4 regions of the Bacillus sp. BSL6 genome follow, and region 2 is predicted to be linked to each of the others. Evidence: riboswitches for the same ligand, from Rfam matches in the RefSeq annotation. Region 2 holds a riboswitch; each other region holds the start of a gene.
What was found. A riboswitch is a leader RNA that binds a small molecule or an ion and turns the genes downstream of it on or off. The one in region 2 is predicted to bind lysine.
Positions count from the first base shown of each region.

Region 1 (4,189 bases), on a different contig from region 2:
CAGAGAACCCGTCCCCACTTGCAAATACACGTTCAGCTGAAGATTTTGATTGCAGTGTAATATCAAATAGATGATATGTGTATAAACCTAAATTTTTCACGACAGTTTGACGATCGAATGAGCGTGAGAACATTTGTGGTTTATAAATAACAGAAACAACAATTTGTAGTGCTAATAGAGCTGTTACACCGCTAAAGAAAGTTCTCTTCTCAGAGCGAGAAAGCGGCGTTTTGTCGCAAAATGATGGGAATTTACGCGAAAGAAACATTAAGATGATCGCATCTGCGAATAACAGTAATGTTTTATACGTAAAGAGTTCTTTTATACTCGTCCCTAAATCAGCCATATTATTTGTTTGAAATAATACTGGGAACGTAACGAAATCGTTATAAAACCCATAAAACATTGCATTTCCAAATAAAATGAATGACAGTATAAAACTAATTCCAACTATAATGCGATTTCGGTGTTTAGATGCAAATAATGCAAAACCGAAAAATAAAAGTAACGCAGCTAGTGGATTCATAAAAAGCATAAATTCTTCAAAGAAATTATCAATTTTAATATCAAACGCTAGCTTGTACACAATATATGTTTTTATCCATAATAAAACGACTGCAACGAGTGCGAATCGCAGTTTTGGAAACAGACGTTGTAGCATAATATACTCCTCTCCTAAAAAGCATGACGGTTCTTGTGGGCCTATTTGATTAGCGCCTCATTTTATATATACGAACAGTCCTTTATTATTATGTTTATTATACTATGAGTATCATTATACGAAAATAAAAGAGAGTTGTGGACTTTTTTATAACAATTGAGTAGAAAAAGGGCAGTAGGAGACAATAAAATGGAGTTTCTATGTATGATTATTATCGTGCGCGGAAAGAATCGTGTAACAATATGGAGGTTATAATGCGAAAATTATTATATTTTATAGTATGCAGTAGTGTTATACTTTTTGCTTCACCAAGTGTGTCGGTAGCAGAGTATGATGCACCTCTTATGGAAGATGCCCTTTATTCTGTGTTATTTCCGAAAATAAATAAAGCAATCGAAAAACAATATGGGAGCTTGAAGCCTTATCAATGCCCGAAAATTATTAGTTTAAAAAAAGTGTATAGCGGTACATATTTATTTCAAGCGAGTATTGAAGTGACTAAGTATGAACGTGTTGCAGGGAAAATTGCGCCACCATTTGAGAAGGTAACGATTACATTTAATAACGAAGAAGGTGAATGGGAAGTGACAAAGGTTTCAGTAAAGCGCTTACCAAACGATACGAAACTAAACTGTCAAAAAGCAATATAAAAAATTGTTTGACAAATAAAATGGTCCTTTGGTATTGTTAATAGCAACAATTAGATGTTTGAAAATTAAATAGACTTACCTCATCTACTCTCAAAGGTAGAGGCCGCGATAGGAAAGAGTAAGCTATGGGAGATTTAATGGAATCTGTGATCATAGGTTGAAAGGGACTATTGCCGAAATATAAGAATAACCATCTTATTCATATATTGGGACTGCATTGAATAAATGTAGTACTGTCATAAGATTTATTTTATGGAGAGCTATTTGGAGATGTTGATGCGGTTTCTTATTTTGAGGAGATAACAACTCGTTTATTTTTTCAATATATATTTTTCCTAATAAGAAACGCGTGTGAACATTGTTCCGCGCGTTTTTTGTCTATCTAAAAGCGTGCTGCAATGAATAGAAGATTGGGGTTATGAGTTTTAGAGGAAATAAGGGAGGAATTCAAATGTATTTACACGGCACAAGCCGAATTAATGGGCAAGGACACTTAGAAATTGGAGGGTGCGACACGACGCAGCTAGCAAAACAATATGGAACACCACTTTATGTATACGATGAAGAGTCAATTCGAGGAAAGTGCCGCGCGTTTCATCGTGCTTTTAAAGAAAGTGGGTTCTCTTATCAAGTAGCATATGCAAGCAAGGCGTTCTTGTGCATGGAGATGTGCCGAGTAGCTCGTGAAGAGAATATGTCATTAGATGTTGTTTCTGGAGGAGAATTATATACTGCACTACAAGCAGGATTTCCTGCATCGCGCATTCATTTTCATGGCAATAACAAAACAGATGAAGAAATTGTGATGGCTCTTCAGGCGAATATTGGTTGTTTTGTCGTAGATAACTTCTTAGAATTAGAAATTTTGCATGATTTAGCAGTGCAACATGGGAAATTTGTGAACATATTAATTCGTGTAACGCCCGGAGTAGAGGCGCATACACATGAATATATTACAACAGGTCAAGATGATTCAAAATTTGGATTTGGCGTGTCAAATGGTCAAGCGATGCAGGCAATTGAGCTTGCTTTACAAAAATCAAATTATAACGTGTTAGGAATTCATTCACATATCGGATCACAAATATTTGAAACGGCTGGCTTTGTGCGAGCGATTGAAGTTCTTCGTCAATTTTTAGAAGCAGTGAGAGAGCGAACAAATTATGTAGTAAAAGTGCTAAATGTAGGGGGAGGATTCGGAATACGCTACACAGAGTCCGATACACCATTAACTCTTGAGACGTATGTGCGAGCTGTAACAAGTGCGGTGAGAGAACAATTTACGTTATGTAATTATCCATTGCCAGAAATATGGGTTGAACCAGGCCGTAGTATTGTAGGTGATGCCGGAACGACACTTTATACAGTCGGATCTGTGAAAGACATTCCTGGTATTCGGAAATATGTATCAGTGGATGGTGGGATGACTGATAACTTAAGACCTGCTTTATATAACGCTCGTTATGAAGCGATGTTAGCGAATCGAGGGAATGATGAGAACGAGGAAGTTGTTTCGATTGCAGGGAAATGCTGTGAGAGTGGAGATATGTTAATTTGGGATATTACTTTACCGAAAGTTGCCTCTGCCGATTTACTAGCGATTTCTTGTACAGGGGCATATGGGTACTCGATGGCGAATAATTATAATCGGATTCGTAGACCAGCTGTCGTCTTCGTGAAAGGCGGTACATCACAAATTGTTGTAGAGCGCGAAACATATGAAAATATTATTGGGAACGATCGCATACGTATTAAAGAACTTGTTTAAATGAGGAAAAAGGAGTTGTTCGGATGGGCAATTCCTTTTTTGTAAAATAAAATAATTAAAATATATCGGAAAACTAGGATTGAAAAAAATCAGAATTGTGATAAAATACAAATACAAAGCTTATCAAGAGAAGCGGAGGGAACTGGCCCGGCGAAGCTCGGCAACCTGCTTATAGAAAGCAAGGTGCTAAATCCAGCAAAATGGAATCCATTTTGAAAGATAAGGTAAAATATATTACCGAACAGTCTTTTCGAAATGGGAAAGATTTTTTTTATGAATAAAAAGGGGGGCTGTTCGCGTGAGCGTACGGGAACATTTTGAGGAAGTATCTGAGAAAATTGAAGCGATGCTTGCTGATATGAAATATGGTTCAATTACAATTGTTGTGCAAGATGGAAAAGTCATTCAATTAGAGAAAAGTGAAAAAGTACGTTTAAAGTAAAAAGCGCTGACTAGAAAAACTAGAGGCGGTTTTAACCTATTTTATTAGGTTAAAACCGTCTTTTTGCTTTTACAGGGGGAAAAAACATGTTGACGTATGAAACGTGGGAAGAAAATGATATTTCATTTTCAGAAGAAGATGAAACGAAAGGCGCGCTATCAGTATTAAGTTGGGCGTATAAAGAATATGAAAATGAAATTGTATACGCATGTAGCTTCGGAGTGGAAGGGATGGTACTACTGCATCTTATTAACCAAGTAAATCCATCTGCTAAAGTTGTATTTTTGGATACAAATGTTCATTTTCAAGAAACGTATGAATTAATTCAAAAAGTACGAGAACGATTTCCTTCATTAAATATTATAGAAAAACAGCCAAAACTTACACTTGATGAACAAGCCAAATTGCATGGTAACAAGCTATGGGAAAGCAATCCTAATCTTTGTTGTAAGATTAGGAAAATTTTACCGCTAGAAGAATCATTAGCGAATGAAAAAGCGTGGATATCGGGGTTGAGGAGGGAACAATCAGAAACGCGTAAGCATACAAAGTTTATAAATCAAGATCATCGCTTTCAATCTATTAAAGTTTGTCCGCTCATTCATTGGACGTGGAAAGAGGTATGGCGATATGTATACAAGCATAGCTTGCCGTATAACCCATTACAT
Region 1 is NZ_JAVGCW010000002.1:302,056-306,244, reverse strand. Features, by position in the region: gene RCJ96_RS07745 (LTA synthase family protein) at 1-661, opposite strand, end outside; gene RCJ96_RS07740 (DUF3888 domain-containing protein) at 916-1,311, shown strand; lysine riboswitch at 1,401-1,582, shown strand; gene lysA (diaminopimelate decarboxylase) at 1,763-3,079, shown strand; SAM riboswitch class I at 3,197-3,305, shown strand; gene RCJ96_RS07730 (YezD family protein) at 3,378-3,521, shown strand; gene cysH (phosphoadenylyl-sulfate reductase) at 3,608-4,189, shown strand, end outside.
Region 1: another riboswitch for lysine. It lies ahead of lysA (diaminopimelate decarboxylase); the one in region 2 lies ahead of RCJ96_RS16585 (amino acid permease).

Region 2 (4,189 bases):
AATCCAAGTGCCTGCATTTGTTTTGCCGCTTCCTCCGGTGTACAGTTCACTGCGTGTACGAGATGATCAAATCGTAACATGTCTTTCTCCCCTTTCTCTCCATCCTTTTATTGTATATTTTATTTTTCTTTCATTCAATTCAAAAAACTTTAAAACCTAGTTGATTTATACGATTAATATGTATTATAATGAAACAAATTTCAATATTGCTGATTGGAAAAACCAAAGGCACTTTTCTCACACGGGAAAAGTGCCTTTTTCATTTACTATTACAGGGGGATTATTTATGCAGAAATTAATTGTCTTTGCTATTATTGGATTTTTCGCTCAATTAATCGATGGAGCGCTTGGAATGGCGTACGGGGTAACGTCTACCTCACTTTTACTAATGTTTGGTATCGCACCAGCGGTCGCTTCCGCATCTGTTCATTTAGCTGAAGTTGTTACAACCGCCGCTTCTGGTGCATCTCACCTCAAATTTGGGAACGTTGATAAATACACCGTTTCCAGGCTTACATTACCAGGAGCAATTGGTGCATTTGTTGGGGCATGTTTTTTAAGTAATTTACCTGGCGATGTCATTAAACCGTACATTTCCTTATTTTTATTTACTTTAGGAGTTTATATTTTATTACGATTCATTATTCAAAAACAGATTGTTACTTCAAATAAACGTATGTCAGCTAAACAACTTGTGCCGCTTGGCTTATTCGCTGGATTCGTTGATTCAACTGGTGGCGGTGGCTGGGGACCGATTACGACACCTGTTCTTCTAGCAAGAGGAAATGAAGCGAGAAAAGTTATTGGATCTGTAGATACGAGTGAATTTCCTGTTTCATTAGCTGCAACAATTGGCTTCTTCATCTCACTTGGCTGGGAACAAGTAAGCTGGGTTTGGGTATTTGCGTTAATGCTTGGTGGTATTGTCGCAGCTCCAATTGCTGCATGGCTAGTACGCATCGTACCATCTCATTTACTTGGCGTATTAGTTGGTGGTCTTATTATCTTTACGAATATACGTACACTACTTACTACTTTTAAAGTAGATCCAACTATTATCTCACTTTCTTACGTCGCAGTTGGTCTTGTCGTTATTATTTCTATTTTCATTGCTGTTCGTAATCATTCCAATCGTTCTAACACATCAACAGCCCAATATCCGAATGATCAAAAACAGATGCTACCTTAATTACTAAAAAACCGCTCAACTTACTTCGAGCGGTTTTTTTCTATTTTCCAATTCATCATTGTTTCTGTCGAATCTACTCTTTTCATATGTAACTTCTCTAACACACGAATCGAACCATAATTATCAAGGAGCGTCTCTGCAATAATCGTTTCTACCTCTCCTGTCTGAAAAGCCCAATCTATTAGTTCTCGTACAGCTTCTGTCGCATACCCTTTATTCCAATATTTCTCAATAAATCCGTAACCAACTTCTACTATATGTTCCTCATTTGGCTTCCCTTTAAACCCTATATCTCCTAGAACGATGTCATCTTCTTTTCGAATGACATACCACGCGCCCCAAGGTAATACATCCTTATTGTGTTTTACATTTTCTACATGCCCTACAATATGTGGGCCACTATTATATCCTTGCTCGTTAGCAACGTGAATACTCTCTTCTGTACACGGCACTATATAGAGCCTTTCTGTTTCTAATTTCATTTTGATTTCCCCTTTTTTGCTTACACGTTACTCTAATTATATCAAAAAATATGACCTGATTATGAATGTCGAATTATATTTTCTGAATTTTCTTTTAATTTTTGAAGGGTTTTTCAATATTTTTTGCGAAACATTTGTATAACAATTTTTTCTTTGCTTATTGTTACATAATAGTAGGTTCGGGTGGAGTTTTGCAAGCGTTTCCTATACAATAACCGATATTTTTTGATTTTTTCCTACAAAATATCTTGCAATATATTCAGAAACTCATTACAATTGCCATATATTAAAAATCTTAGCAATATATAAATCCTCATCAATCCGATGAGGTAGAGGTTGCGACTTTTAAGAGTAAAACGGACGAGATACAGAGAATGTCTAAGACTCCGTTTGAAAGGAAAAGTTGCCGAAGTTTATATTTCTTCTCTGGAAATATGAGCTGGGGCTGTCTCCGAAAGGAACAGAACTGTCACGTTTACAAAATTACCGTGTAAACGTGGGGTGCTATCTTAACGGAAGGGTATGATGGGGTGGTTATTTGTGAAACGTTCCGCCAAATTCCTTTGGCGGTTTTTTGTATTTTTCTCCCCCGCTCCTTCCTATCTTACAAGAAAAGGAGTGTTGAACATGAATAGCGCAACGAATCAAGCTACCTCTAAAACAGAAGCTACAAAAGGAAAAGGTGAATTAAGACGCGGTCTAAAATCAAGGCACCTTACGATGATTTCTCTCGGCGGTACAATTGGTACCGGACTATTTCTTGCCAGCGGTGGTGTCATCCATTCAGCTGGACCTGGCGGTGCATTAATTGCATACGCCGCAATTGGAATTATGGTTTACTTTTTAATGACAAGCTTAGCTGAACTCGCAGCTTACATGCCTGTTACTGGATCTTTTAGCACGTACGCAACAAAATTTGTTGATCCATCACTTGGTTTTGCCCTTGGATGGAACTATTGGTATAACTGGGCAATTACGATTGCTGCTGAACTAGCGGCTGTAACATTAATTATGAAATTTTGGTTTCCAGATACTCCTTCCCTCATTTGGAGCGGATTATGTTTAGCTATTATTTTCCTTTTAAACTACTTATCTGTTAAAGGATTTGGTGAATCTGAATATTGGTTCGCACTTATTAAAGTAGCTACAATTATTATCTTTTTAATTGTCGGGTTTATGATGATTTTCGGAATTATGGGCGGCGAAACTGTTGGCTTCAAAAACTTCACTGTTGCAGATGCACCATTTAATGGCGGCATCATGGCAATTATCGGTGTATTTATGGCAGCTGGCTTCTCATTCCAAGGTACTGAATTATTAGGTGTAGCTGCTGGTGAAACATCTGATCCAGAGCGTAATATTCCGAAAGCAATTCGTTCGATCTTTTGGCGTATTCTTTTATTCTATATCCTTGCGATTCTCGTTATCGGTTTATTAATTCCTTATACAACTGAAAGCCTTGCTGCAAGTGATGTAACAGTAAGTCCATTTACACTTATTTTTGAAAAAGCGGGCGTTGCCTTTGCTGCTTCTGTTATGAACGCTGTTATTTTAACAGCAGTACTGTCTGCTGGTAACTCTGGTATGTATGCTTCAACTCGTATGCTTTGGGATTTAGCTCGCCAAGGGAAAGCACCGAAGTTTCTTGGTAAATTAGATAGCCGCGGCGTACCTGTTAACGCATTAATCGTAACATCGATTGTCGGTAGTATCGCTTTCATTGCTTCTTTATTCGGTGACGGTGTTGTATACATTTGGTTATTAAATGCATCAGGAATGTCTGGTTTTATCGCTTGGGTCGGCATTGCAATTAGTCATTATCGTTTCCGTAAAGCATATATCGCACAAGGAAAAGATTTAAATGACTTACCTTATAGAGCAAAATGGTTCCCATTCGGACCAATCTTCGCATTTGCACTTTGCGTCATCGTAATTTTAGGTCAAAACTACGGCGCATTTATGGGCGAATCAATCGATTGGAACGGCGTACTCGTTTCTTACATCGGTTTACCACTCTTCTTAGTACTTTGGTTAGGATACAAATTTACGAAAAAAACAAAAGTCATTCCACTTGATAAATGTGAACTAAAATAAAGTGAAACGAGCAAACAAATTTGTTTGCTCGTTTTTTATTGCAAACCTCTTTGCTTCCCTATTGCCCCTGTTTTTGCAATAATAAAGGAAATATAAATAAAGGTTGGGATACAATGAACATTCGCATTACTGATGAAGCAATAGCAGCTATACATAGATTAGAACGTGAAGATAAAAAAATCATTCGCATTAGAGGGACAATGACAAACTCTTGTAGTATTTTCGTTGATGTCGATTTAATTTGGGATACATATGTTGCAAATGATGTTGTATATGAAGATGCAGACCTTATCTTGCAAATGGATTCATTTACGAAAGACTACACTGGTGATACGGTGAAGCTTGATTATAAAACGACAGGTTTTAGTATTACGACTCCGAGTGAGACTTTAGTTTATGGATTGTCGATTAAAAAATAAAACTT
Region 2 is NZ_JAVGCW010000004.1:464,740-468,928, forward strand. Features, by position in the region: gene RCJ96_RS16570 (VOC family protein) at 1-80, opposite strand, end outside; gene RCJ96_RS16575 (sulfite exporter TauE/SafE family protein) at 287-1,189, shown strand; gene RCJ96_RS16580 (GNAT family N-acetyltransferase) at 1,210-1,671, opposite strand; lysine riboswitch at 1,994-2,186, shown strand; gene RCJ96_RS16585 (amino acid permease) at 2,299-3,765, shown strand; gene RCJ96_RS16590 (iron-sulfur cluster biosynthesis family protein) at 3,879-4,184, shown strand.

Region 3 (4,189 bases), on a different contig from region 2:
CAATATGGTATCGTTCACAGGTGGTACAAACACAGGTAAACATTTAGCGAAAAAAGCTTCAATGATTCCACTTGTATTAGAACTTGGTGGTAAAGACCCTGGTATCGTTCGTGAAGATGCTGACTTACAAGATGCTGCAAACCATATCGTAAGCGGTGCATTCTCTTACTCTGGTCAACGTTGTACAGCTATTAAACGTGTACTTGTACACGAAAACGTAGCAGACGAGCTTGTTGGCTTATTAAAAGAGCAAGTAGCTAAACTATCAGTTGGATCTCCAGAACAAGACAGCACAATCGTTCCATTAATCGACGATAAGTCTGCTGACTTCGTTCAAGGCTTAGTTGACGACGCTGTAGAAAAAGGTGCTACAATCGTTATCGGTAACAAACGTGAGCGTAACTTAATTTACCCAACATTAATCGACCACGTAACTGAAGAAATGAAAGTTGCTTGGGAAGAGCCTTTTGGCCCAATCCTTCCAATCATCCGTGTTTCTTCAGATGAGCAAGCAATTGAAATTGCTAACAAATCAGAGTTCGGTCTGCAAGCAAGTGTCTTCACTAAAGACATTAACAAAGCATTTGCAATTGCTAACAAAATCGAAACTGGTTCTGTTCAAATTAACGGACGCACAGAGCGCGGTCCTGACCACTTCCCATTCATCGGTGTAAAAGGTTCAGGTATGGGCGTACAAGGTATCCGTAAGAGCCTTGAGTCTATGACACGTGAAAAAGTAACTGTATTAAACTTAGTTTAATCTTATATAAAGAAGCTGATCTAATTTTAGGTCAGCTTCTTTTCTATATAGATACTTCCCAAAAACGAAGTATTTCGTTCTACTTCCGATTTGGTTTTCCAAATCGAACTAAAACATGCCATAATAATTTTAATTCCTGAAGCACTTCTTCATAAGTTCCACGATCACTCCAAGATAATGGATTGCGTTTCAAATCCGCTACAGCAGAACCGATTATATTTGCATCGATACAATGATTCCGTGCAATGCGTCTTGCTAAAGATGGCATTTTTGAACCTCTAAAATCCATTGGAACGTCGTCTACCATAAGTACAAAACCTGTATGCCAATACAAATCAATAGCATACTTCAGGCAAATTTCTTCTAAAGTTCTTCCTACATCCGTACCCTTAATTGAAATGACCTTAATCCTTTCAATTAAAAGTGCATTTTTTCCTTCTTATGCAACTAACCTAATTTATTAAACAAAAAGTACTTTCATACAGTCTAATTACAGATGCGAGCATTCTTTACGGGTAAATCCACACATTCTACAGAAATGTGATATCCTAGCCAACGCTCAGCAATATGTTCAAATGATAAGGCAGAGCCTGTTGTAAAAAAGCGATGCTCAGGATTCAGATTGTCAGACAAAATTCCTTTATGCTGTAAAATTGTGCTTAACTCTATCGCTGTTTCTTCCGCAGAGCTAATAATCGTTACATCTTCCCCTAGTTCCTTTTTAATATAGGACTCTAAAAGTGGATAATGCGTACATCCGAGAATTAGCGTATCTATATTTTCTTTCATTAATGGCAGTAAAGCTTGTTTCACTTGCTCGGTTACATATGCTGTATCTTCTAATTGATTTTCTACAACTGTAGCTAAAGTCGGGCACGCGTGACTATGCACTTTCAAATATGTATCAAGCTCATGCAATGCTTTTTCGTACATATTAGATTTTATCGTACCTACAGTTCCAATTACTCCGATTTCCCCTTTCTTCGTCACTTTAATAGCCGCTCTCGCTCCCGGATGTATAACGCCAATAACCGGAATAGAAAGTGCTTCTTGCAACGCAGCCAATGCAGCAACTGCAGCAGTATTACATGCTACAACTAGAGCTTTTAACGGAAACTGTTTAAGGAACTCAACCATTTCAAATACGAAAGATTGTACCTCTTCTACACTTCTTGGCCCATACGGACAACGCTCATTATCACCAATATAATAAATGCTCTCTTTAGGCAATTGTCTTATAATTTCGCTCGCAACTGTTAATCCCCCAACTCCCGAATCTAACACACCTATTACTGAATGTTTATGACATACAGCCATATACTTCATCCCCTTTTCAATCATCTAGCGCCAACAACATTTATTATATTATGAAAATTCAATATTACATAATAATCCCTCTTACTTTTAATCACAAACTCTTCTCTATAATCTGATTATTACTATATCCATTGACGTATAAAAATTCATTTGTTACTCTTAAATACGTTAAATTAATATTTAAATCCTCATTCGTATCTCGGTGAGGTAGAGGTTGCAATCATTAAGAGTATCATTTCAGGAGATGTAGTGGCATTGATGAAAGAATGAGAAAGGAATGATTGCCGAAGTAAGCCCGTGTCCACCATGCACGCTTGCTGGGTCTGCTACTTAATAAGTGCAGAACTGTCACAAACGTTTCGTTTGTGGAGAGCTATCGAGAGGTATGTCGTGGGTTTCTTATAAGATAGAAAGCATGTAGCGGCAAATTACGTGCTTTTTTTGTTTTGTTTGGGACTTCTCTTCCTGACTCAGGAAGACATACATATCTCCTCGCTTGACTTGGTTATACTAACTTTGGAGGTATTTTCTATGCAACAAAAAAAATGGGGCTTTTGGGTACTCACAGCTTTCGTTGTCGGTAATATGGTTGGCGCTGGGATTTTCATGGTGCCAAGTACGTTGGCACAAACAGCAAGCCCTCTCGGTGTCACTTTAGCTTGGTTAACAACAGGGTTTGGTGTTTTAATGCTAGCTCTTGTTTTCGGTAATTTAGCAATTCGTCGTCCTGATTTAACGACAGGACCACAAAGTCATGCATATGCTTTATTCTCAACACCAAAAAAGAAAAAAATGGCTGGTTTCAGTATGGTATGGGGATATTGGGTTGCAAACTGGGCAAGTAACGTTGCCATCATTACATCATTTGCGGGATATTTATCACTCTTCTTCCCAATTATGAAAGATACACGACTACTATTTTCAATCGGTTCGTTTAACGTAGAAGTCGGAAAACTAATTACATTTACGATTTGTTCCATCTTACTTTGGGGAACTCATATTATATTAACAAACGGTGTAAGCGGAGCTGGAAAGCTAAACTTCTTAGCAACAACAACGAAAGTAACTGGATTCCTATTATTCATCGTCGTTACGTTATTTGCATTCGAAGCTTCTAAGTTTGGACAATGGTACACGCCGATGATCGATAAATCAGGTGTATCACACGGCCTTCTTTCACAAGTAAATTTAGCTGCTCTTACAACGCTTTGGGCATTTATCGGAATTGAATCAGCCGTTCTTTTATCAAACCGTGCTGTTTCTCCAAAAACAGTAAAACGCGCAACAGTTGCTGGATTACTTATTACAGTTGCGATTTACTTAGGAATTACAATTTTAACAATGGGTGTACTTCACGTTGATACATTACAAGCCTCAGAACGTCCGTTAGCAGATGCATTAAATGCTGCAATGGGTCACGGCGGCGGGAAACTGATGGCATTACTTGCTCTTACTTCCCTCTTCGGTTCCATCTTAGGCTGGATTTTATTAAGCTCAGAAGTACCGTATCAAGCAGCAAAAGAAGGTTTCTTCCCTTCCTTCTTCGCAAAAACAAACAAAAAAGGAAGTCCAATTTATTCATTACGATTAACAAACATTATGTCGCAAGTGTTCTTATTCTCAACATTATCAGGAACAATTGCGGAAGCTTATACATTCGTTATTACCGTATCAACACTCGCCTATCTCATTCCATATCTCGTTTCACCAATCTTCCAGTTAAAACTAGTCGCTACTGGTGAGACGTATAAAAATGAAATGCGGGCAAGAATTACAGATGGTATAGTCGCAGTAATTGCACTTTGCTACGCACTATGGGTTATTAAAACAGGCGCAGCCGATATAAAAACGTTCCTTCTCGGAATTGGTTTATTCGTAATCGGCTTTGCTTTCTATCCATTAATGAATCGTGATCAGAAAAAAAATAACGAAAAGAAAAACGGGCAAGTTGCATAACGCAATTTGCTCGTTTTTTCTTTTCTAAAAACATATATAATAGAACAAAGAGGTGAAAAACATGTCAATCGAATCACTATGGAGCAACCGTTTCCAACAACATATGCAAAATATCATTACATACTTTGCACGTATGATTAACGGTTTACTATATAG
Region 3 is NZ_JAVGCW010000002.1:823,299-827,487, forward strand. Features, by position in the region: gene gapN (NADP-dependent glyceraldehyde-3-phosphate dehydrogenase) at 1-760, shown strand, start outside; partial or broken gene RCJ96_RS10460 (DUF3626 domain-containing protein) at 840-1,157, opposite strand; gene racE (glutamate racemase) at 1,247-2,077, opposite strand; lysine riboswitch at 2,278-2,461, shown strand; gene RCJ96_RS10470 (amino acid permease) at 2,609-4,033, shown strand; gene RCJ96_RS10475 (ABC transporter permease) at 4,095-4,189, shown strand, end outside.
Region 3: another riboswitch for lysine. It lies ahead of RCJ96_RS10470 (amino acid permease); the one in region 2 lies ahead of RCJ96_RS16585 (amino acid permease).

Region 4 (4,189 bases), on a different contig from region 2:
ACCAAAAACCACCTAAAAACAAATAAATAAACGCACTATCGATAGCTGTCTCTTCTAACGGTGTCCATCCTCTTTCTAGTAATCTATTTATACCAAATAACGCAACGATCCCCGTATATACAAACCAAATTATCGCAAAGATATATTGATTTGTTACGAAAGCTAACATTGCACAAATCGCTGCTATCGGATATAAAAACGATACGGATTTATAAAATAATACATACGATCCATTTCGTGCTCTTTTATCAATAATACAAAAAGACATCGGTATACATAACAAAATAGATAATAAAATAATTGCTTCAACTGGGTTTACATTTGACCACTCACATATTAGAAAAATAATATAACAAGCAAGCCCAACTATTATATTTTTCATATCATTTATTTCCTCTCCACAAATGTTCCCTTATATGAAAATAGCGAACCAATTAACGGATTTTGTACTTGAACATGAATTCGAAAACATTGTAATTCGTCATCATAACTTTCAACAATGTTTGCCTCTCCGTATAAAAATTTCGGTAAAGAGATTTTTCTTCCAAACATGTAAAACCATTGTTTCTTTGAAGAGATATGCATTGCCCCTAACTCATCAATATAAAAATCCAATGTAGAGACGAGTAAATGTGGTTCACCAAAATAATCTACAATTTCATTTCCATCGAATTTCATTACCGCATTAAAATATCTTTTCTTATTACGAAAGTAAAAAGTACGATTCCACCGCACAAGTTCATTTCCATGTTCATCTCGCTCAGCAGTATTATGTATTGTAAATGGCACTTTCTTCCCACGCTCAGGGAAAAACATTCGAAACTTCGATGCAATTTTTAATATCAATTTTACGAAAAAAGAACCTCCGTAAATTTCATCCATCTTTCCTTCTCCAGTAAAGCTATTTTCTTCTGTAATCTCATAGCGTTTCTGTAATTTTGGATGAAGTTTGTTATAAGAATCCCCTAATAGTCTTTCATACATATTAGCCATACATTATCCCTTTCTCTTCCTCTTGCAATTTTTTGCACTTGGTAAATCAAAACTATTTATATAACCGACAATCGATACCCCCATTAGTAAAACGTTTAATGTAATTGGATTAAACGGCTCTGTAAAGCTTACGATATTCGTAAATCCTGCCACTATCGTTAAAGCTATTAACATAAAAATATGTAGTATAAATAATTTTTGTTTTGGAACTGGAAATAGCCATATGATACCAAAAATAATTTCTAACATCCCTATTACTTTAAGAATTGCAATACTATTTCCAGTTGAACCAATAATCGCAGAAAGCATCTTCATCTCTTCTGGATGACTGAAAATTATTTTTGGGAAGATCCCTTGATACATCCATACAAATGCAAATAAAAAACATACGAGCCAATATGTCATTGTTCTTCTAATTAGCAACCTAGGATGAAGCCCCTTTTCTAACCATAATTTTAAAGCATCAAAACTCCAAGCAGTTGCCCAGCCTAATAACGGCCGAAACATATAGAAATCTATTACATTCCCTATACGACCAAACCTCGTATCATAATCATATTGCGTCTCAAAATGAATGTGTTCTTTACGGGGTGTATACTTCCAATAACCACGCCCTATTTGAATAAGAGATAATGTATTATCCGTCCAAAATTTCAAAGAAGAAATCCGTTCTCCTGTTTCTTTTCTTATCTCACCTATCGATTCCCCCTCCCCAGCTATTTCAAGTCCAAATCCAATTTTTGTTTTATATGAAAACTTCTGTGGTTCTCCTTCTTTTTTCTCTACATACAAAATTTCAGTAAAGCGAGCATCCCATTCTGTATGTATATGTGGTTCTTGCGTGTATTTCCATAATTTCTCCATTGTTGTGTTCATTTCTGCCGAAACATAAATAGGCTTTTTCCCCTTCATTCCTCCACCTCCAATGCACTATAATTTTAATGTACATGTAATAAATTTATTTTGCTACATTTTTCACAAACTTTCTAACAAAAAGAAAGAATTTTTAAAATATATACAAAACACTTGATTCCTCGAAAAATATAAATTATTATAAAACAAATGTTACCAACAACTTCATAAATCAAACACTCTCGCCTAAAACGTGAGATAGAGGTTGCGATACTTATGAGTATTCTAATGGAGACACAGAGATGTCTATGAAATTAGATGAAAGGAAGTATTGCCGAAATCGATATATTTCTCTGTATGTATCGATTGGGGCTGTTTTCGAATAGAAACAGAACTGTCATATGTACAGACGTGTACATATGAAGAGCTATCTACAAAAAAGAGATATCATTTTTATGGTATTCCTTTTTTGGCGGTTTTTTTATTAGCTCCGTTTTCTGTTTCCCTTTTCCTGTAACAGCACCATCCTCACTTATTTGAGATGGTGTTTTTTGTTTTTCTCTGGTAACTACAGGAATATTGGGATTTATATATGTCCTAATCTATTCTTAAAAATGGATGAAAGAAGGAATTCGTAATGGAAACGATTGTACAAAAATTTGGTGGCACTTCTGTCGGAAGCGTTGAACGCATTCAACATGTAGCAAATTTAATTATTGAAGAATATGAAAGAGGACATAGTATCGTCACTGTCGTTTCGGCAATGGGAAAAAGTACAGATGAACTTGTCGCACTCGCTAACGCGATTACAGAAAATCCGAGTAAACGCGAAATGGATATGCTTCTATCAACAGGAGAGCAAGTGACTATTTCATTATTAACGATGGCACTACAAGCAAAAGGTTATAACGCAATTTCATTAACAGGATGGCAAGCTGGTATTACGACAGAATCTGTACATAATAGTGCACGGATTACTGACATTCATACAGATCGAATTCAATCTTATCTTGCTGAAGGTACGATTGTTATCGTAGCTGGCTTCCAAGGCGTTAGTGAAAACCATGAAATTACAACGCTTGGACGCGGTGGTTCTGATACAACTGCTGTTGCATTAGCTGCTGCACTGAAAGCTAAAAAATGTGATATTTACACAGATGTGACAGGCGTATATACGACGGATCCACGAGTTGTAAAAGATGCTTATAAATTAGATGAAATTTCTTATGACGAAATGTTAGAACTTGCAAACCTCGGTGCTGGTGTATTACACCCGCGTGCTGTTGAGTTTGCTAAAAATCATAATGTCATTTTAGAAGTTCGCTCAAGTATGGAACAAGAAAATGGAACAATTGTAAAAGGAGAATGTAACATGGAACAACAATCAATCGTTAAAGGTATTGCATTTGAAGATAATATTACACGCATCACAGTGAAAGGATTGGAACAAGGCTCGCTTTCAACAGTTTTCTCTACATTAGCAGCGGCACATATTAATGTAGATATCATCATTCAAAGTATTACAAATGAAGGAACTGTTCATCTCTCCTTCTCCATCCATTCTAATGATTTAAGAGAAACATTAGAAGTATTGGAACAAAATCAAGAGGCACTTCACTATGAATCAGTAGAATATGAAAATCATTTAGCAAAAGTATCAATTGTAGGATCTGGTATGGTCTCTAATCCAGGTGTTGCTGCGAATATGTTCACTACTTTAAAAGAAGAAGATATTCATATTAAAATGGTAAGTACATCAGAAATTAAAGTGTCTGTCGTTATTGACCGCCTTCATTTAGTAACAGGTGTCGAGGCGCTGCATCAATCATTTATGGCGAAAATTGAGCCTTTAGTGCAGATGAGCTAATTTCTACTAGTAAAACTTAAAACAAATTATATGAATCTACTTCCTTCCTATATAAATAGAAAGCTATTTGCATATAGAGTAATAAGAAATGTATTTATCATTTAAATAATACACTTCATTCTATACAACGATCGGGCCCTTTAAGAGCATACAGCGTAGAAACATTTTTCGGGGAAATCGCGGTATTGTTTGTTAACAAGATACTATATGACATACTTAAAAACAGCTTGTCACATTTTCCTATACTGTGACAAGCTATTTTTTGTTTGAAAGGAATTTGTAACTTTTTAATAGTATAATTAAGAAGATGATTAGATAATACACTTTTACATATAAGGAGATAAAGACAATGTCAAAAAATAAATTACTCAGAATGGACAATGTTAGCATCGTTGTAGAATCCCTTGATCATACAATCTCTTTCTTCGAGGAGATTGGGTTAAAACTCGAAGGGCGTGCCACTGTAGAGGGTGAATG
Region 4 is NZ_JAVGCW010000003.1:11,163-15,351, reverse strand. Features, by position in the region: gene RCJ96_RS11150 (YndJ family protein) at 1-382, opposite strand, end outside; gene RCJ96_RS11145 (DUF4166 domain-containing protein) at 388-993, opposite strand; gene RCJ96_RS11140 (DoxX-like family protein) at 997-1,905, opposite strand; lysine riboswitch at 2,097-2,283, shown strand; gene RCJ96_RS11135 (aspartate kinase) at 2,483-3,712, shown strand; gene RCJ96_RS11130 (VOC family protein) at 4,062-4,189, shown strand, end outside.
Region 4: another riboswitch for lysine. It lies ahead of RCJ96_RS11135 (aspartate kinase); the one in region 2 lies ahead of RCJ96_RS16585 (amino acid permease).